DNA from 2 places in the Pseudoalteromonas sp. QJM3NY_22 genome. Region 2 is predicted to be linked to the other one. Evidence: riboswitches for the same ligand, from Rfam matches in the RefSeq annotation. Region 2 holds a riboswitch; the other holds the start of a gene.

Region 1 (10,904 bases), 1.4 Mb from region 2:
GCGACGTGCTGATAATAGTATCTATACTATCAACCAGCATTTTGCGCGGTATTACGTTAATTTTAAACGCTTGCAGGTTTGAAATACGGTGCTGGCTTATGCCTTTATTAAAGCTATTCATTTCGCGACGAAGGCGGTCTAAATCTTCTCGCAAGCCTTTAATAGTTGCGGCCACTTCGGTAAGCGCAACGCGTGCTTGGCGTTCAACAGCGTCGCGTTCGTTATCAATATTATGAAAGGCGCTTATTAGCTTTTGGTATTTAGTAAACTCATCGTTTTCGTTGTCGAATTTAGTAATACCCGCGTTATATACATGCAAATAAGTGTTGCGTACGTTTATGTCAAAATTACGCAGCTCTTGGCAGTCTTTATTAAAATGATGAACAAGATCGCTTAAGTTATCAAAGTCAACTGTTATATCAATCATGTACGGGGTTACTTTACCGCTGTATAAATCAAGCGTGTGGTCAATTCGCTCGCTTTTAACTTGGCGCAGGCGCTCAGTTTGGCGATTAATTTGCTCTTGTTTAGATTTAATTAACGAGCGACGATCGGCAATTGAGCCACTATTTTTTTGAATATCTTGCAGGTAGTCGTCAACTTGTTCGCGCTCAGCTAATAACTGTTCTTTTAGCATGGCTTGCGCTTCAACCGACTGCTGCATTATATCAAACTGCTCTAAGCGTTTTAGCGCGTTCTCTGCGCTCATAAGCTCATCGTATAACGCGTCTTTCTCTTTTTGCTTGTCGGCAACGTTTGCTGCAACATCGCGCTGTTGTTTAAACTCTTTAAGTGAATGCTCAAGAGCATTTAACTGAGCGGTTAATTGCTCTTTGTTTTCGCCGCTTTGCATTTGCACAGGCGAGAGCTTTTTAAGCTTAATGCTCGCACCTGGTAGCGTTAATACGCCGCCTTTAACGTTTTCACTTAATAGCGATAAAAACTCACCAAAGGCGTCTTCGTCATCAATGGTTATATCGCCATTAGTGGTGGTCGCAAACGAGAGAATATCAGGATTTAAAATCCGCGATATTTCCTCTACTTCTTTTAAAGAGAGGTCTTCGCGCATGCGGGTAAACAAATTAAACTCAAGATTTTTAAGTTGCAGCTTTAAGCTCTTAATTTGTTTTTGTGTTTCGCTAATGCGGTAGTCAAGCGTGTGTAGGCTTTGCCCTTGTGCGCTGGTTATAGAGTGCGAAAGCGACTCGTAATCTTGCTTTAACTGAGTCAGGCTGGTTTTAAGCGTGGCTTTATTTACTAGTTCAAACTCGCTTTTAAGCGCATCGTAATCTAAAAACCACTGCTCAATTTGAGTTTGTCTACGCTCTATATCACGCGATTGCTGTACGTATAGGCTTTGCTTTTGCTCAAACTCGTGTTTTTCGTGCTCTATATCTTCAAGCGCTATACCCAGCTCATTAAGTTGCGATTCTTGATAGGTATCAAAATCAATCAGTGCTTGGTCAATTTTAGGTGCGTATGCGGCTAATTTACCTTTAAGCACGGTTTGGTTTTCAAGCATTGATTCAAGCGCTGCTATTGGCTCTTGCATTGACTCAAGGGCTTTTAATTCGCGTTTTGAGCGATTTACTTTATCAAACGAGCGACGCCATACTTCATAAAAGTCAACTTTAGAGTTCGACATATGACGTTCAAACACGCGTAACATAAAGCGTTTTACGTCGCTTGCGCCCAATTTATGTAAGTTAAGAATACGTCTAAATATTTCTTTATAAATAGAGGAGTCTTGCACATTATTAAGCGGGATCATTTTTAAGTTAATGTCGCCGTCAAATGGGGTTGCGCCGCCAGTAAGTAGCGCGTTGAGTTCTTGTGCTTTAAGCTCAATAGGGTTGTAGTTAAGCGATTTTAAATGGTTGAACAGCTTGGTAAATTTAATAATAGTTTTACCTTGCGTGTACTGCTCTAAATCAAGCTTTCCTTGATAACAAAAGTACTGATGCGCGTAACCGGCAATTTTACCAAGTCCCGCAACGCCTATTACTACCGAGCCATGAGGCAAGTTAGCTTCTAGTAAAATGTACGACTGATCGGATGAAAAATAAAACTTACGGGTTTCATCTAAATCGTGTCCGTCCCATTCTGTTAAGCGTAAATCGTTAATAAGCGGAAACTGCAGGGCGTTAATAACCGAGCTTTTACCTGTGTTATTAGGCGCGCAAATAGAGCTGCTTTTATCAAGCGGGATCACACATTTTGCATAGCCCGCGGTGTTAAGTAGGGCGAGTTTGCTTAGTCCGTATAGATTTTTCATTCCACGTCCTCTGTAATATAGGTTTCTTCGTTTACTTCCATTAATGCATCTATATAGCGGTGAATTGGCGCTTGTAGCATAAAGCCGCCTTCTACTTCACGGGCTAAACCTAGGCGCACCATGCGCAGGTAAACGTCTTTGCGCAAATCAGATCCCGAAAATATCTCAAGCTGATCAAACAAATGTTTGTTAATTTGCACCAGCGTTTGCATAAGCTCTAAATCGTTTACGTCGTCAAACAATGCACGCATTGGATCTTTACCCGTATTGGCGTAGTGCTCAATTAAAATGTAAATGGTGAGCGCGATAGCGCGAGATATTTTGCCCATATTTGGCGTGCTTTCGTCGCTACCAAAATAATAAAAGCCACGGCTGTCGTGTTTTAAATCGTTACCTAAAGCGGTAAATAGGGCGGTGTAGTCTTCTATGTGTTGGTCAAGCTCTTGCCACATTACGTTGTCTTGCTCACAAATGTGATAACCCGCTACTAATTTTTTATTAATGGCTTGTAGATGGGTTAGCTCGTTTAAATTTATGTGTGTCATGGTTTATTTACCTGCCTTTGAATCTGGCTGAGGCTCTGAATTAAATGGATATAAAGAAAAGTGCTGACCGGCAATTTTTACGCGGGCTTTTTCATCGCTTTGAATTATTTTAATATCGCTGTCGCTGACTAATTTTTGATACAAAAATAGCATTTCGTCGGCATCGAGATCTGGGTAGCTTTCGTCTAAAAATTGCAGCAAGGGCTGCGGCTTTTTGCGTTTTTTATTAAAGCGCTTAGCAAAGCTGGTTTTGACATCGTTGTAGTCAGGAATATTAGGCGTAACAAATGCAGGCACGTCTTGCTGGTCAGGCAATTGGTATTCTTCGTGTTCAAATTCAACCAAGCTTGCCATGTAAGCCACGATATGGCGTTGCTGACCAAACGAATATCGCTGCGCGTCGCTCACAAAATGTGGCTGTACAGCACTTAGCATGTTGTCTACGCCATTTTTGCGCACCAGCCCAAGTACTTTGGCTGCTTGGCGAGTAATTAAGTTATTACGACGTAACTCTTCGCGTAGCGGCATAAGCATATCGGCACTTTTACGTAAGCTTTCTCGGCCCATTAAATGCATTTCGAGTATACGGGTACGTAATTGCTCCAGCATACGTTTGTCGTTATACGCTTTACCTGAGCGCTCAATGTGCAGTATTTGCTTACTTATTTGCTCTTCAATGAGGATAAAACACGCATGAAATTCACCACGAATATCAACCATTTCAAGCATTGGCTCTATGTATTCGTCAAAGGCTTCTATTACCGCTTTATAACGCTTTTGCAGCGATTGCACTGCATTATTTGATTTGGCTTGTTCCACAATGTTTAAAATAGCGTTTTCGTTGTGCGTATAGAGCTTCATTATTTTACGCACCCGATCATCCATAATGCGGCTGTAGCGGCGCAAATCGTCAAAGTCTTCTATTTCGCCAGCGTTATCTAAGCGGTTACCTAAACGAGCTAGGTCCTCTACTAATACGCTAATTTCTTGCGCTAAACCTAAATGCTCTTCTTGCAGTAAAAAAGTAGCAAAATCAGCAATAGCACGATTTATTTCAAGCTGAGAGGATTTAGCCAGTGGAATTAAAATATCTTGGTTTAACAAACGATTTGTTTCTTTATAAATGCGTTCGTTTGACCACGTAGGCTGCTTTTGCTTAATCGCGTTTTGTACGTCTTTTAGGCTAAAGTCAGCCATTTTAAAACGTTTAAATAATAGCGCTAATACACCCCAATGTTCGGTTATGGTGTTTAGCAGCTTTTTAGCTGGGATCATAAGGGGTTACAACATCCTAGTATTTTATTATTGAGTTCTTTTAGAAGACTCATTATTACGTATTTTTAATTAACCTTGTCTGTATATAGTATTCGTTTTTAAGACCATTTAATAATAGTTTTTGCATAGAGGCAGTGCTAAAATTCGCGCCGAAAATAGGCACATGAAATGGAATGTTATTTGTGTGTTCTTTAAAACTATATCAAAGGTTGTTTAACTACCATGGTTTCCTCGATTATTCTAACCCTGATAGCGATTGCATTTTTACTGATCGTTATAGAAGATATAATCCATGTAAATAAAGCTAAAACCACGCTGTTTTTTGGTACACTTTGCTGGATTCTTCTTTTTATATACCCTCTACACGGGCAAAGCCCCGATACGATTCAACACCTCCTAAACGAAAATATTTTAGAAATTGCCTCATTATGGCTATTTTTAATGGCTGCAATGACCTTTGTAGCGTATTTAAATTCAAAGGGGTTTATAGAAAATATTGTGCACCGTGTTATGCCAAAAAGTATTAGCGAAAAAAAGCTCATGTTTTTGGTCGGTGGATTTGCATTTTTGTTTTCGTCGATTTCAGACAACGTAACAGCGACGCTTATATCGCTCGCGGTTGTTATGTCGTTAAAACTTGAACCTAAAAAACTCATTAAATACGCCACGCTTATTGTGTTTGGGGTTAACTCAGGTGGGGTATCGCTAATAACAGGTGACGTAACCACACTAATGATATTTTTAGATGGCAAAGTAACCATTGCTCATTTATTACTACTTATAGCGCCAGCACTTGCAAGCGTTATGCTGCTTGCCGCGTTACTGTCTATAGGTATGAAAGGGCGTGTTGAGTTTGCTGGTGCAGGTAAAACCCGGATTGAAAAAGCCGACATAACCATTGCTGTTATATTTTTATCTACTGTAGTGAGCACACTTACGCTGAGTGTAATTTACAGCGTACCGCCTTTATTAACTTTCTTGTTTGGCTTATCAGTGATGTTTTTAGTGGCGCAATTTTTAATGCGCAAAAAAGACATAAACAAAGACATAATCGATTTTGTTCGCGATATAGAATACGACACATTATTGTTTTTTGTAGGTGTACTTTTACTTGTAGGCGCACTTAAAGAAATTGGTATGTTGAGTAAATTTACCGACCTATACACGGTAATGGCACCAGAATACGCAAACTACTTAATGGGCATATTATCAGCAGGGGTCGATAACGTACCGCTTACCGCTGCATTATTAAAAGCCGATATAGTAATGAGCCAACAACACTGGTTGTCGTTTACGTATGCAACAGGCGTGGGCGGTTCAATGCTTATTATTGGGTCGGCTGCGGGCATTATTGCCATGAGTAAAGTTAAAGCGCTTACCTTTATGAGCTACTTGCGTTTATCGCTGCATTTATTAATTTGCTACACCGTAGGATATGCGGGCTCGTATTACATGGGCAGTTTTATTTAACTCATAAATTATTAAATGCTTGACAGCTAGACGTCTAAACGATAACTTTCAAAGCCCCGCTACTTAGTGGGGTTTTGTTTTATTAGCCACTGGTTAATAAAGCATTCAGAAGAGGTGCGATACTTAGGTACTTAATGTTAGGCGACGAAAGCCGATGATCATTAAGGAGGGAAGTACTCGCCGAGGAAAATAATGGTACGTCGTCATTGTTTTTCGGTTTATGGGGCTGAATCCTCAAAACTGTCACCAATATAGGTGGAGAGCTTCTGGCAGTGGACTTATCTTCAAGCATTCCTTTGCCAAGTTCTTCTTGTTTTATTGCGGTTTGGATACCGCGAAAGGAGACTAAATGACTACCCAATCAGTGCCACAAACAGTATCAGGCGCAAAGTCAGATTACATCGTTGCCAAATTTGGCGGAACCAGTGTTGCAAATTTTGAAGCGATGAGTCGCTGTAGCGAAATTATTGTTGCAGATAAAAGCGTACGTATTGTTGCCGTGAGCGCCAGTGCCGGCGTAACTAATCACTTAGTTGCACTGTGTAAATCAAGCATTACCTCAAGTGAGCGCCAAGAGCACATAAATGGCGTGCTTGCTATTCAACAAACTATTTTAGATGAATTATCGCTAGATGCCGATTTAGCGGTTGGTTTTAACGAAACCTTAAAAGCATTTCAAACATTGGCTCAAGAGCCACTAACAACCGATCAGCAACACGACGAGCTACTTAGCTTTGGTGAGCGTTTATCGTCGTATTTGTTTGCACAGGTACTTCGTTTACAAGGTTTAAATGCCGATCGCTTTGATGTGCGCAAGGTGCTTAAAACCGATAGCCAATTTGGTAAAGCAACGCCCAATGTTGCAGCCACAGCGCAAGCTGCTAAAGAGCATTTAATTCCGTTATTAGACGCTCAAGTAATTGTAACTCAGGGATTTATTGGTAGTGACGAATATGGTCAAACCACAACGCTAGGACGTGGTGGTTCTGACTATAGCGCTGCATTACTAGCTGAAGCAATTAACGCTAAAAGTGTGCATATTTGGACCGACGTAGTGGGCATTTTTAGCACTGACCCGCGTTTGTGCGCAAAAGCGACGCCTATTGCACGCTTAAGTTTTGACGAAGCCGCTGAAATGGCAACCTTTGGCGCAAAAGTATTGCACCCAGCGACTATTTTACCAGCAAGCCGTAGCCACATTAACGTGTTTGTAGGTTCTAGCCGAGAGCCTGAGCGTGGCGGTACGTGGATTGAGCGTGAAAAATCGCAGCAACCAGGTATACGCGCAGTGACGCAACGTAAAAACCAAATATTGCTTACGCTTAAAAGCCCAGAAATGCTACTAGCAAGCGGCTTTTTAGCACGCGTATTTACACTATTAAGTGAATACAATATATCGGTAGATTTGGTAACCACATCAGAAATCAGTGTAGCTATAACGCTTGATAACGCGCAAAACGCCTCGCGCCCAGAGCTTGATCAAGAATGCCTAGATAAGCTTGCAGAGTTTTGCCATGTTTCGGTAGAAAACAACCTAACATTGGTGGCACTTATTGGCTCTGAGATTCAATTACGCCAACACGAAATGAACTTAATGAGTGTACTAAAAGACTTTAACATTCGATTAATTTGTCACGGTGCTAGTAAGCACAACCTGTGCTTTTTAGTAGAGCAAACTGAGTCAGATAACGTAGTACAGTCTATTCATAGCCGTTTATTAGAAAATGATTTTGCTGCGTAAATAACGGTTATTTAGGGAAATTAACTAGGGGCTGTTGATCTTTGTAGTATATATATTAATCAGCCCATATTGGTAGCCACATCATAGTGAATGCTAAAGCGAGCATGGAATGATAATTCCGCTCAAGCTTTTCATACCGTGTGGCTATCCCTCTATATTGTTTGATCCGACCAAAGGCATTCTCAACTAAGTGCCTATATTTGTACATGCACCAGTCAATATCTTCATTACCCACTAAACTGTTATCCTTGCGTGGAATAACGGGTGTAGCGCTATTGTCACGAATAAACTCTCTTAGTTTTTCACTATCGTAGCCTTTATCTGCGACAACAACATTACTCGTTGGGCAATTGGCTACAAGTGACTCTGCATGGACGATATCATGCGTATTTCCACAGGATAATTCATAATAAACAGGCAATCCTCCGCTATCTACTGCAAGATGAATTTTAGTCGAATTACCACCTCGACTCTTACCGATTGATTCATTGTCAGCGGTTCTTGCACCGCAACTATGCTGGTGAGCCCTGACAATACTGCCATCAATAAAGATCCAATCCATATCAGCATAGTGGGATAACACTCGAAATAATTCATTCAAAATATCTTTTTTGGACCATAAATTAAATCGTCTATAAATAGCACTCCACGAGCCGAAATAAGACGGTAAATCTCGCCAAGGAATACCGGTACGCATCTTATAGAGTATGCCTTCGAGCGTTTTTCTATGCTCAGGCTTATTATAAATTCGACCACTTAAGTGCATTACTTTTGATAAGACATTCCATGTCGCGTCTGTTAACATTAATCTTGGCATGAGGGTTCGGTGTAACGTTTTTTAGCGAATTCAATTATACCTTATCCTTATGCTGTTTGTTTTTTATACCGCAAAGATCAACACGCCCTAGTAAAATCAGTTAATAGAGTCATTTAATAAAAAGCATCGCCAGTCGATGCTTTTTTTATGCACCACACTTACATCAAAACAAACATTGCTGTCACTGCTATCAGCTACAGTAACGTTATTACTGCAAGCACTCAGCTTTGCACTATTTAATTCGTCAAACACATTGGGGCTAAGTAATTTTGCAATAGGGCGGCTGGTGGCTTTAGCAAGTGACTCTTTTAATGTCCAAATTCTAAAAAACGTATCTGCTTGGGCTTGGGTAGTAGTAGGCTTGGTGATAAGTGTAATTTCATCATTATGATAAAAATGCTTAGCAAGCTTTTCAAATGGGCGCTTTAGGCTTACTTTTTCAATATCAAACCCAAATTCACTTTTATCAAAATTTAGCGCGACCCCAACTAAACCATGCGAGTGCGAAATACAGGTATTAATAACATCACCACTTACATGTATTTGTAGCTTTGAGCTTGCCTCGTCAAATTTTGTACTCATTTTATTAAGGGGTACGTGCGTATGTTGCGGCTGCGTTATTTTAATAAGATGTTTTAACAATAACCGCGTAGCTAAATACTCTTGCTTAGCTTGTGGGCTTTTACGGCGGTTTATAATGGTTAACTCAAATGGGCTTAAGCAGTCGGGCAAACTAAAGTCACTAAGCTCAAGTGTTTTAGCATTAAATAATAAAACACTGTTACTCGCTAAAGACAAATTTGCCAATTGAGTTGAAGTAATACTCAAGGCATTTTTTAAATAGTGTTCAGTCATAAAAGCCCTAAAGCAAAAGAAGTCGCTGATATTGTGAGCGGTTAGCGCCACTAACAAAGGCTGGGTACAATTTTATTACTCAGCTGGCATGAAATATGGTTTAATTCACAATAATCAAAATAATAACAGATTTGTAGATGTATGGCACAAGTGCGTGATGGGTTTCAAAGCCGACTTGGTTTTGTTTTAGCCGCTGCTGGCGCAGCAGTGGGTTTAGGTAATATTTGGGGTTTTCCTACGCAAGCGGCCAACCATGGCGGCGGTGCTTTTTTACTGGTTTATTTTATTGTTATATTTTTACTTGCGCTACCTGCGCTGTATACCGAACTTTATTTAGGTCACAAAGCACAAGCTAATCCTGTAAAAGCATTGGGCGATGCATGGCAAAACACTAGCCGTAAAGTAGGTGCAGCAGCCGGTTACATAGGTCTTGCGGGCGCAGTTGTTATGCTAAGTTTTTATTCAATAGTGGCAGGGTGGATGCTCTCGTACGCTATTGAACCCATAACCACCTTTTTTGGGTTTACAGGCGCAAGCGAATTTTTACATAGCGACTCAGTGCTGCGTAATTTTGTATTTACGCCGCTTATGCTTATTTTAACCGCCAGTATTATTTTAAAAGGGGTTAAATCGGGAATCGAAACCTGGTCGCGCCGATTAATGCCACTGTTACTTGTGCTGCTTGTTGGTTTAATTGCCTACATTGCAACACTCGATGGCGCAAGCGAAGGTTTTGCCGCGTATTTAATTCCTGATTTTAGCCAAATACTCGACCCTAATTTAATTATTGCGGCAATGGGGCAAGCGTTCTTTTCGCTCTCACTAGGTGTGGGCTGTATGATGATTTACGGCTCATATTTACAACCAGATGCTAATTTACCAAAGCTCACAGCAGGTGTTGCACTACTTGATACTGGCGTTGCTTTTTTAGCGGGGTTACTCATTATTCCTGCTATTTATGTGGCGCAGCACAACGGTGTAGAGGTATTTAGTGGTGGTAAACTGATTGGCGAAGGGCAACTAATTTTTGCTATTTTACCTGAGCTATTTAGCACCATGGGCGAAATTGGTTTATTAGTTGGTTTATTATTTTTTGTATTAATGTCTATCGCATCGGTTACGTCAACTATATCGACCACTGAAATTCCGGTAGCGTTTTTAGTCGAAAACCACAACGTTAGTCGCACCAAAGCAACATGGGCGGTAAGCGCTGTTGTACTTGTGTGTGCAAGCGCAATTATACTAAATTTTGATTGGTTATTTGGTTTGGTAATTATGCTATTTACTCAATACCAATTACCGCTTATGGGTTTATTTTACTTTATTACAGTAGGGTGGATGTGGCAGCGTGGTAACAAATTACACCAAGCAACAACAGGCGTACATTACTGGTTTGCTCAGTATATTCGTTTTGTTTGCCCAATATTAATGACCTTAGTATTCGCAAACGTTGCCTTTGGTTAATTTTATCTAATCCCAAAAAATAGATTAATAAAGCGAAGTGAGTTTAAAACGCACTTCGCTTTTTTGTGCCTGAAATTTAGGTATAGCTTATGTCTTTATAAAACCTCATTAGTCAGAGGCCTACCTTCATTCACTTCAAGCGCGTTAAGTAGGGTTGTGTTTGCTATCTCGGTGAGTGCTTCCTGGGTAAAAAAGCCCTGATGGCCTGTTACTAAAACATTTTTAAAGCTCACTAAGCGCGAAAATATATCGTCTTGGTTTATTTCGTCACTGTGGTTTTTAAAAATAGCTCCGACTCTTGCTCGTAAACGTCGAGCCCTAAATACCCTAATTTTTTCGTTTTAAGTGCATTAATGCACGCTTTGCTGTTAAGCAGTGCCCCGCGAGAGGTGTTAATAAGCATAACGCCGGTTTTCATTTTACTAAATGCCTCATCATCTATTAAATGATGAGTTTGTTCCG
Region 2 (10,904 bases):
GAAGTGCTAGGCGTAGCACGTTTGCACTTTAACAATCATGAACAGGCACAAGTGCGTTACATGGCCGTTGCTGAAGGGAATCGTAATCAACATATTGGTAGTCGTTTATTACATGAGCTTGAAAAAATAGCATGGACGCAAAATGCTGATGAACTGGTTTTATTTGCTCGCGAACGTGCGCTTGAGTTTTATAAACGCCACGGTTACGAATTAAAAGAAAAAGCACATTTAGCGTATGGCGATGTACAGCATTTTAAAATGGTAAAGCAAAAGCCGTGTGAGCCAGGTTGGTTTCGTCACCCTAATTGGACGCAGGTACTACAAAATACGTGGCGGGAGTCTATTCCAATTAGTGACGCGATGGGCATTAAGGTAGAAAGCTATACCGATTGGCAATTTACAACCAGCGCCGACCTAGACGCTAACTTAAACCTCCATAACACTATGTTTGCAGGTTCTATTTATAGCTTGGCCACGCTAACAGGTTGGGGCGCTACGTACTTAGCACTTAAAGAAGCTGGGCTTGAAGGTAATATTGTATTAGCCGATGCTAACATTAAGTACTTAAAGCCGCTTACTACCGACCCACGAGGGTGTGTAGATTTGCAAGCCTGCAAAGGTAAGTTGAGCGATTTAGAAACCGAAGGTAAAGCAAGCTATGTTGTGCCTGTTACTATTTATGATGGTGATAATATAGTTGCGGAGTTTGAAGGGCAGTTTGTAGTAAAAAAATAACTGTTTAGTTGTTCAAAACACTAAAAAGCCAAGCAATGCTTGGCTTTTTAATGCGTAAAACTTAGGGAAGTATTACAGCAGATCGGTTAATAATATACCTACACCAATACGTTCTATATCGGCATTATAGTCAATTAAGCTTTCGCCATAACCATTGAAGTATTGTGCATAACCACGAACTCGGCCCCATAATGGAAATGACCAGTCAAGCTGAATAGCACCACGATTGTCTGAATTTAAGTTATTACGCGACATAAAGCTAAATTCATGATCGTTAAGACGGTATGCACCGCTAAATTCAAAATAGCCCATGTATTTGTATATGTCTGGATTATCGTCGCCTTTAGCTTCTAAAACGTTGTCTTTTTCGTCCTCGGCTATGCGATACCAAGGTTTAAAACTAAAAACAAACCCTTCATTTTCCCAAATGAAATCAGCGTAAATACGGTTCCATGAGCGTGAGTTGGGCTGGCTACGACCATTTGACTGATGTGAAATACCTAAAACAATTGCCATTTCATCGCCCCAAAGTACATTTTCTGGATCTAGGTAGTTTATCCAAAAAACTTCAGGTTCGTAGTTCGTTTCACGAAATGGTGAGGAGATTTCTGAATTATATATTTGCCAATATGATTGCAGCGTAAAACCAAAAAATAATGCTTGGTCTTCATCTGAAAAATCATCGTACAAAGGTACTTTAATGGAAAGCTGGTACTTTGCCTCTAAGTTGTCGAGCGGTTCGCCATCTTCTTCATCCGTTAATTCATCAAAGCCATCAAAAGGACGACTGTTAGGATGTGAGACGTACGAAAGAGGTAAAATATAATTACGTTTATGTGGCGTAATAACATTACGATTTTTTTTACCCACTTCTTCACGTGCTTGGCGTTTATCAAGCGCGGTAAGTTGTTTGTTTTCTTCAAGAGCCGAGCATTTTTTACGAAGATCGTCTAGAGTTTGTTTACCGTCTCCACCAATAACTTCGTTTAAAATACACTGTTTTACAAGGTTTATTTCGTTGTCTTGCTCGTTTGTAGCAACCTCTTCTTGTGCTAAGGTAGCTGTACTTATTAAGGCAGAAAGTGTGATCCAGTGGCGCCAGCTCATTGTAGTTCCTTTGTGAGTTTAAGTTATTGTATGCGTTAATTTAATTATAACGTCTTTTTACATATGTAACGGTGAACTTTTACTGAATTTTTTCTTATACTTCGTATTATACGTATTTGAGATAAACACAGATCAAAAGAAAAGCGGCCTGGGCCGCTTTCTAATGCAAATTAACTACTTTAGTTAATTTATACCAATTTTATTAAAAACATGATCATTCTAGCGTATTAAATAACTCACTAACTACGTTAAAAATTATTTATATAGAACAACTATGTACCATAATTTTAGCCTTGTTATTAAGCTATTTCCTTATCGCTATAATAGATCACTAATTTAATGCAATTGGTATTACTCTCACGCAATGAGAAGGGTGAGCTAAAGCTCGAATATGTTAGTAAAAAACTTATAAAGTTCGGTACCTTGGTTAACACTCGCTGAGGCAAAGTGCAAAATAGCAATTGCATCGCAATCAAGAGTGAGTATTTGCAGTGGCTGCTCGCTTAAGTAGCGCTCCATGCGTAAAATATGTGCAATAGGCTCACCGGCTTTAATGTGCCCGCCAAGAGGTGCTATGTATTCAACCATACCGCCAATAGGGGCGTAATAAGCAAAGTAGTCATCTAAATTACATGCATAGCGAGTGATGTTAGCTGGCGTATGCGGTGCGTTTTGTAATACGCCTTTGTGATTTAAGTAACTTAAAATGCTGTTTGAATCGTTTAGTGCTTCTTTTAAGTCTATTTTTTCTTGGCTGCCTAGCTCTACCGTAAATGCTTCTACAGGTATTGATAATTCACGACCTTGCTCGCTAAGTGCATCACTTAAATGCCACCATGGGCAAAAGTTAGCTTCATCCATAGCGCCGTCAAAATCACTGGGGATAAGCAGTACATGTTCAATATTAAAGTAACGTGCGCTGTCGGTTGCATAGGTTGGGCAGTACAAATGCTTGCTGGAAATAGGACCAGTGTGTAAATCGAGTACTATATCAGCCTGATGAGCGAGTTTTTGTAAGTTAAGCGCAATGCGTTTACCCGTATTGAGTAAATAAGCAGGGCCGTTAAGTTTGCTGTCTACTTCGTCAATAAGCGCCTGTTTGAAGTTACTTTTTAATGTAGCGTTATCATACTGAGTATGATTTTGCGCAAACTGTGTCACTAAATTTTTATTGTAATGATACATGCGATTCCAATTAGTGCCCGTAATCGGATCGAACCTGCCAAGGGTAAACTCGCCAGATTTTTGATTACAACCAATCGGATTTGCATAAGGTACAAGGGTAATATCGCCATTAAGGTTAAGGTGTTTTAATTGCTCCAGCAGCTGAAAAATAACTGCGTTACCTTGCACTTCAGCGCCATGCATATTGGCCTGAATGTAAACACTAGGCCCTGTACCATCGCCTTTTAAACGATACACAGGAATTGTAAGCGGTAAGCCGTTTGCAACTTCCCCTACTACAATGTTCTCTTGGCTGATGTGTGTTGTATTACTCATGCTTATTACCTTAAATAGTGGCTGGCATTTTCGGCTTGGCGAACGCAGGTAAGTGTACCGTTTTGCAATGTGTACTCGCCAGCTAGCTCATGGCATAAAAAATACGGCATACTTTCGGTAAAGCCGTAAGCACCGCATTGGCTAAACACTAGCCAGTCGTGCTCATTTAAATCGCTTGGCAGGTTATGTTCACCCAAGCAATCAAGCGCTGTACAAAGCGGGCCGTATAAAGTGACCGCTTGAGTTTTAGCACTGGATTCACGCAGTAATGCAGCAGGAAAATCTTGACTGGTAACAGCAGGGCGTAATAAGTGATTAATACCGCCGCTTAAAATTACTTGTTCTTGATTATAGTTTTGTTTGCGCTCTACTACTGGGTTTGCGTAATGACCGCATTCGCCCACGGCATAGCGACCAAGTTCCATCCATAATTCTTCTACACCCGCATCATTTTTAATTTTAGCGAGCGCAGCAATTAAGTCATCCCAATCAAGCGTTGCTTCATTTTGTGTATAAGGAATACCTAAGCCGCCGCCTAAATCGAGAATTTTAAGGCTAATATTTAAATCGCTGGCAAGTTGACTAAGTGGTGCAATCATTTGTGACCACAAATCGCTTAGTTTTTGCGTGCTAAGCATGTTGCCCCACTGAAAAATATGCAGGCCGTCAAACTTAAGTGCAGGGTAGTTGGTTACATTGAGTGCTTGCCACTCATCACAGCCCAAACCAAATGGTGTAAGGCTATCGCCGCCCAGTGGGTTTTTTTCACCTTCAGGCCAGCGTAATTGTACACGCAGTAATACTTGTAACTGTGTGTTTTGTAGTTGTGCTTGTTGGTTTAACCAACGTACTTGATTGAGGCTTTCTGCTACGAATATACGCACGCCGCGCTCAATAAAGTGTTTTATTTGTTTAGGGCTTTTTGCAGGCCCTGTGTTGAGCACGCGCTGTGAGCTAATACCTTGAGCGAGTACTTGCCCAAGCTCACCTTTACTTGCTACGTCAAAATTAAAGCCAGCACTGTCTAAGCTTTGAATAATTTTAGACAGTGGGTTTGCTTTTACCGCGTACCACAGTTTTACATCGGTTTGCGCAACTAAACGCGCAAGATGCGCGTTTAGTTGATCTAGGTCGTAAACAAAAAAAGGTGTATCAAGTTGTTGTGTAATAGTATTTACAGCGGTTTTGATAGGCGTGCTCAAAAAGATCATTATCGTAAAACCTCTTCAAGTAATAATGATGCATCGCTTTTCTCGTCGCGGTATTTAACTATTAACGCACACGACATGCTTAGGCCTTGTTCGCGCGCCCATTCGTTTGACGCAGGGCGAGAGCCCGGTATTACAATGGCATATTCTGGGATTGGCTCGCCTTTATCAAGTTGGCGCTCGTTTACGCAATCGTATACTGGAATAGTTGCTGATAAACGCACGCCAGGGGCAAGTACTGCGCCTTTTTTAATGACTACGCCTTCAACAATAATGCAGCCCGCACCAATAAAGGCGTCGTCTTCAACCACTACTGGGCTTGCACCAATTGGCTCAAGTACACCACCAAGCTGAACTGCAGCACTTAAATGTACGTTTTTACCTACTTGTGCACACGAGCCAACTAATGCGTGGCTATCTACCATTGTGCCTTCGTCGATATATGCACCAATGTTTACATACGCTGGTGGCATAATAATCGTGCCTTTAGCCACATAAGCACCACGGCGAACACTTGAGCCACCCGGCACCATTCGCACGCCATCTTCAGTACTAAATTCTTGCGGAGCTAAGTTATTTTTATCAACAAAACCACCTGCAAACTCAGTATTAGTGCCATTTTTAAAGGCTTCTAAAATACCTTTTTTTACTTCTATGTTAGCTTGCCATTGGCCGCTTTCGTTTTGTGATGCTGCGCGTACAGCGCCCGATTCTAAATTATTTAATAGTTCTAACCAGCTCATTATAAAAACCTGTATTTAATGCCAAGATAAAATGGTGTTGTTTGCAGTTGTGATGCAATCGGTTTGAGTTAACTCAAGGTGTGTTAAAGGTGGACGAAGTTGCGGGCTGCTTAAGCGGCCTTGCAAATGCATCAGTACCTTTACGGGAATAGGGTTTGCGACAGCAAATAGGCTATTAATAGCGCTTGACCATTGGGCAAATAAATTAGGGTGTTGACCACTTAAGCTGCGTTTAACAAACTCGTGAGTTTGTTCAGGCCATGCGTTTGCAGCTACCGACACTAATCCTTTTGCACCGGCTTGTGCAAAATAAGGCATTAGCGCATCGTCGCCACTAAAAATAGCTAAATTAGGGGCCGCTTGGCGGTAAGCTTCAAACTGAGCAATACTGCCGCTCGCTTCTTTTAACGCCCATAAATTTTTATTGTTTTTTAAGTTTTGAATAGTTGCCGCTGGGATGCTAACAGCACTTCGTCCCGGTACGTTATAAAGCATACACGGGTGATCGCTTGCATTAAGTAGGCTTTCAAACCAATGAGTTTGACCTATAGCGCCGGGCTTTGCATAAAGCGGTGAACCAAGTAAAAAGCTATGAATTGGCAATGTATTACAGTAGTTAACCCACTCAATTTGTTGCTTTAAGTTACTACCGCCAACAGCTACCATGAGTGGTACTGCTGGTTTTAGCTGGCATACGTGTTCAACAATGGCTTGTTGCTCTTTTTGCGTTAGCGCTAAACCTTCGCCTGTACTGCCAAGTAGCAAAATGCCATTATGCGCCGCTTCTTGATCCCTAACCAGTTTAGTTAACGTGTTGTAGTCAACATCGCTGTGTTGATCAAATGGCGTTACGAGCGCGGTCCACAATGAGTAGTCGTTTAAATTGAAGTTGTTGATCATCTCTCACGAACTTATAATTTGTACCAATTTTATTAAAAACGTGATCATTTTATCGATAACTAATTTAATGCAATTGGTATTATTCGAAGAGTTAAAAAGCTTTATGGAAGGAGCCGCATTAACGTCGTTCGAACTAATAATTCGAAGAGCGAATGGGCTTAAAATAATAGGGCGCACGGCCTTAATATTTAAGACCAGAAGCTCTCCACCAAACTAATAAGCTGCTTTTTATAAGCAGCTATTGGTGACAGTCGCTAGGGTTCAACCTAGTCGCCCGAAATAAACACCTCGCAAAAGTGATTACTTCTCGGCGTTAATTCCCCTCACGTATGCTCACTGGAGTTTGCGCTCCTAACATACGCTACCTGAATAACGCACCTCTTCTAGCCCTTTGCACCTGTTTGTAGAGTAAAAACTTACAAACCTGTGCAATTTAAATAGGGTAATTACGGCGATTAAAGCATTTTAGCCGTCTAGGTGTCAAGCGACTAAATGCATATTCATTCATCCATAATGGGAGTGGTTACGTATTGGGTGCTTTTCTCGTACACTAGCAATATAAATAGTGAGGTATTTAATTAGTATGGAAAAATTTAGCGATATTTATAAGCGAGCGGTAGAGCGAAAAGGCTCTGAAAAAATGCTTAAGTTATTACTTGCAAAACCGCTATCTAAAAAACAACTAAGCACGTTAAGTGACGACGATTGGCTTGAAGAATTTACTCGAAAAGTATTTCAAAGCGGTTTTTATTGGTCAGTCATTAATAATAAGTGGCCGGGCTTTAGAGAGGTTTTTTGGGATTTTAGCGTTGATAAGTTATTAATGATGCCACCCGATATGCTGGAACAAAAAGCTACGGATGAGCGTATTGTTCGTAACTATAAAAAAGTAAAAACAATTACCGAAAATGCTTACATGATCCACGAGATAGCAGGGGAGCATGGCAGTTTTAGCCAGTTTATCGCTAATTGGCCAACAGACGATATTATTGGTTTATGGGCGTATTTAAAAAAGCATGGTTCGCGTTTAGGCGGAAATACTGGCCCTTATGCATTGCGAGCACTTGGTAAAGATACTTTTTTATTATCACGCGATGTAGAGAATTATTTGCGTGCGCATAAAATTATAGACGGCGGCTTACAAACTAAAAAGTCACTGAATGCAGCCCAAGCCTTTTTTAATGAAATGCAAAAGCAAAGTGGCTTAAGTATGCAAGAGTTGAGCTTAATTGTTGCTTATGGCGTAGGTGACAACCGTGTTGGTATAAGTCAGCAACAATAGGAATTACCATGAAATTAGTGCCAAGATACACAGACATTGCGGAAAACTTCGCGATTGAAGATTTCCCTGCAAGTGTCGCCTCTCCTCAGTTATTGCTGTGGAACGAGAGCTTAGCAAAAGAGTTTAATATTAACGTTGCGGCTGATTTGCGTGCCAGCACTTTTAGCGGCAACGATAAACAGGCAATTCCTGCAGTAGCACTTGGTTACTCTGGGCACCAATTTGGACATTTTTCACCACGTTTAGGCGATGGGCGAGCGCATTTACTGGGCGCTATTAATGATGATAAAAACCAGTTGTGGGATATTCAATTAAAAGGCTCTGGTGCTACTCCTTACTCAAGAGGAGGGGATGGGCGTTGTGCACTTGGTCCTGCTATTCGTGAATACGTAATGAGCGAGGCAATGCATGCGCTGGGAGTTAAAACCACACGCTGCTTAGCGGTTGTTGGCAGTGGCGAAACGGTTTACCGTAATCCGCCACAAGCAGGGGCTATCGTTACTCGCGTAGCAACGAGCCATATTCGTGTTGGTTCATTTCAATATTTAGCGACGCAAGGCGATGTTGAAGGGCTTAAAAATTTAGCCGATTTAGCTATAGAGCGACACTACCCAGAAATAACTGATACAGGTTCGCAGCGCTATTTAGCCTTTTTAGGCGCAGTGATTAAAAACCAAGTTAAGCTAATTGTGAGCTGGATGCGTGTTGGTTTTATTCACGGAGTAATGAATACAGATAATACGCTAGTAAGCGGAGAAACCATTGATTACGGCCCATGTGCCATGATGAACAGTTTTGATTTTGATACTGTATTTAGTTCTATTGATAAACAAGGCCGCTATGCATTTGGTAACCAGCCGAATATGGCTAACTGGAACTGTGCCCGTTTAGCTGAAAGTCTGATACCACTAATTCATGACGATGATGAGCAAGCTGTTTCGCTAATGACGCCACATATAAATAGCTTTGCTGAACAGTTTAATACTGAATTTACGGTTATGTGGGCAAAAAAGTTGGGCTTAGTCGGTATTGATGAAAACGATACAAAATTAGTTGCAGAATTGTTAACATTATTAAAAGTTCATGAACTCGATTACACCAATACCTTTGATGCATTAACTGAGTCGTTAAAACAGGAAGCGCTTATTCCTGAAGCATTAGCGCAATGGGCATGTAAATGGCAAAGCCGGGTTGATGGAAATAGTTATACAGTAATGCGAAAAGCGAACCCTCGAGTAATACCACGCAATCACATCATTGAATCAATTATTACTGACTACAGCGAAATGGGGTCAAGTGCGCTATTAAGTGATTTTTTAAAAGTACTGAGCAATCCTTATAATGAAGTGAATAAGCTTGTCGATTTTCAGACGCCTCCTAAAAGTGATCAGGGGTATCGTACTTTTTGCGGTACTTAACTATTAATTTTAGATGTAAGTTTATGATTATAAATATTCATTTTTCATTTTTAGAAGTGTTCATTGATTGAGCAAAATAAATTCTAGTGTTATCATCCATTTTATAAGGATAAGTAAGTTTTACTGTGTATAAAAGTGCATTTAACTGAATTGTTCCTGTTTTTATCGCAGGCTATCGATTTATAAAAAAACCACAACTATAAATTATTTGCAGAGTAGGTAATATTTTTAATTTCACCTACAATGGGTGGTTGGATGTCGTTATAGATCATTAAAAAATTTATAAACTTTATTATTCGTTAAGTATTGATTAACAAAGGTTCGGTTAGTCTGTATAAAACAGATTGAGCTAGTATTGATTAGCTACAATTTTTAATTGTTAAAATGGGAAGAAAACAATGAAATTAAAATCACTTACAATCGCAATTGCGTTAGCTGCAACTAGCGTATCTACATTTGCTGCAGATAAAGAAGAAGGTTTCTACATTGGCGCATTTGGTGACTACTATGACGCATCTTGGAAAAACATGCGTGCCCAAGCTGGTCTTGATGTAAATGAATCAACTGGTTGGGGTGTTGAAGCTGGTTACCGTTTCAGTGATTACTGGAGCGCACGCCTAGAATATGCAGACATGGATTTTAATGCTTTTGATAAAGTTGCTGGCAACCGCAACAGTATTGATGGCGAGCGTTACGGTATTGATGCTCTTTATCATTTAAATGGCGGTCCTTTCTACGGTCTTTTCGGTATTAAAGAAATGGACGTAGTAGATGACAACACATTCTTAAATGCAGGTGTTGGTTACCAACATTTCATTACAGATGGTTTATTTGTAAATGCTGAAACAGCTGTATACCAAGGTCTTGACCGTGGTTACACAGATGTAGGCGCTAAAATTGGTATTAACTACTTATTTGGCCAAAACTCAGCACCAGTTGAGCCAGTAAAACCAGCTCCAGAAGTAGTTGAAGTTGCAGTTGCTCCTTCAGACAGCGACAATGATAATATTTTAGATGCTGACGATAGATGTCCAAACACGCCAATGACTGACGCAGTTGATGGCACTGGTTGTACTTTATATGAAGATAAAGAAGTAACTGTAAGCTTATTAGTGACTTTCCCTAATAATACATCAGCAGTATCTACTCAGTACTTAAATGATATCGAAAAAGTATCTGAGTTCTTAAAAGAGTACCCAGGTACAACAGTGCTTTTAGAAGGTCACACTTCAGCTGTAGGTAAAGCAACTTACAATAAATGGTTATCTAAAAAGCGTGCTGATGCTGTAGCTAAGCAACTTGTTGCTGATGGTATTGCTCAAGATCGCATTACTACAGTTGGTTTAGGTGAAGAGCGTCTTAAAAATGATGCAAACACTAAAGCTGCAAACGCAGAAAACCGTCGTGTAGAAGCGCATATCAAAACTATCAAAAACGTTAAAGTTTTACGTTAATTAAATAGTTTGTAATAGAAACCCAGCCAAGCGCTTAATGCCGATCAGTTAAGAAATATTTGACGATCCATTGACCGATCTTCTGGTTAGTTTATAAAGGCTTCTGAATTTATTCAGGAGCCTTTTATTTTGCAACTCACTACCGCACTTTCTCTTGCCAATAGCTACGCACCCAATTCAGAAGGCTTAGGTCAACTGAGTGATTTTTTATGTCCTGACTTTATCAAACAATGCGCTGAAACCGCTGGTGTCGCGACGATAAGGAAAAGAAGGCTTCCTGTTGAGATAGCCGTTTGGACAGTCATTTGTATGTCGTTTTATCGTGAAGACCCACTGTGGAGTATTGTCAGTAAATTAGGGCTCGCTTTACCAGGTAAAAAAGAACTCGTTGCACCCAGTGCGGTTGTACAGGCTAGGCAGCGGCTTGGGGCTGATGCCGTTAAACAGGTTTTTGAGAAAAGTCAGCAAATGTGGAATGCTGATGCGAACCATCCCACATGGTGCGGGCTATCACTACTGGGTGTTGATGGTGTTATTTGGCGCACACCGGATACTGC

The links. Region 2 has a riboswitch for lysine ahead of dapA (4-hydroxy-tetrahydrodipicolinate synthase). Riboswitches for the same ligand answer to the same signal wherever they lie in the genome.
Region 1: another riboswitch for lysine. It lies ahead of lysC (lysine-sensitive aspartokinase 3); the one in region 2 lies ahead of dapA (4-hydroxy-tetrahydrodipicolinate synthase).

Annotation. Positions count from the first base shown of each region.
Region 1 covers NZ_CM149655.1:2,704,891-2,715,794, reverse strand. Annotated here, with positions in the region: gene AC0VZ4_RS12295 (ATPase) at 1-2,275, opposite strand, end outside; gene AC0VZ4_RS12290 (condensin complex protein MksE) at 2,272-2,820, opposite strand; gene AC0VZ4_RS12285 (hypothetical protein) at 2,824-4,095, opposite strand; gene nhaD (sodium:proton antiporter NhaD) at 4,318-5,565, shown strand; lysine riboswitch at 5,667-5,839, shown strand; gene lysC (lysine-sensitive aspartokinase 3) at 5,915-7,306, shown strand; gene AC0VZ4_RS12270 (IS5 family transposase) at 7,362-8,123, opposite strand; gene AC0VZ4_RS12265 (4'-phosphopantetheinyl transferase family protein) at 8,220-8,978, opposite strand; gene AC0VZ4_RS12260 (sodium-dependent transporter) at 9,120-10,442, shown strand; partial or broken gene AC0VZ4_RS12255 (2-hydroxyacid dehydrogenase) at 10,538-10,904, opposite strand, start outside.
Region 2 covers NZ_CM149655.1:4,106,421-4,117,324, reverse strand. Annotated here, with positions in the region: gene AC0VZ4_RS19015 (bifunctional GNAT family N-acetyltransferase/hotdog fold thioesterase) at 1-735, shown strand, start outside; gene AC0VZ4_RS19010 (phospholipase A) at 808-1,842, opposite strand; gene AC0VZ4_RS19005 (succinylglutamate desuccinylase/aspartoacylase family protein) at 2,221-3,342, opposite strand; gene AC0VZ4_RS19000 (PLP-dependent decarboxylase) at 3,348-4,553, opposite strand; gene AC0VZ4_RS18995 (2,3,4,5-tetrahydropyridine-2,6-dicarboxylate N-succinyltransferase) at 4,553-5,293, opposite strand; gene dapA (4-hydroxy-tetrahydrodipicolinate synthase) at 5,309-6,193, opposite strand; lysine riboswitch at 6,384-6,584, opposite strand; gene AC0VZ4_RS18985 (DNA-3-methyladenine glycosylase I) at 6,777-7,475, shown strand; gene AC0VZ4_RS18980 (protein adenylyltransferase SelO) at 7,484-8,893, shown strand; gene AC0VZ4_RS18975 (OmpA family protein) at 9,292-10,347, shown strand; partial or broken gene AC0VZ4_RS18970 (IS4 family transposase) at 10,477-10,904, shown strand, end outside.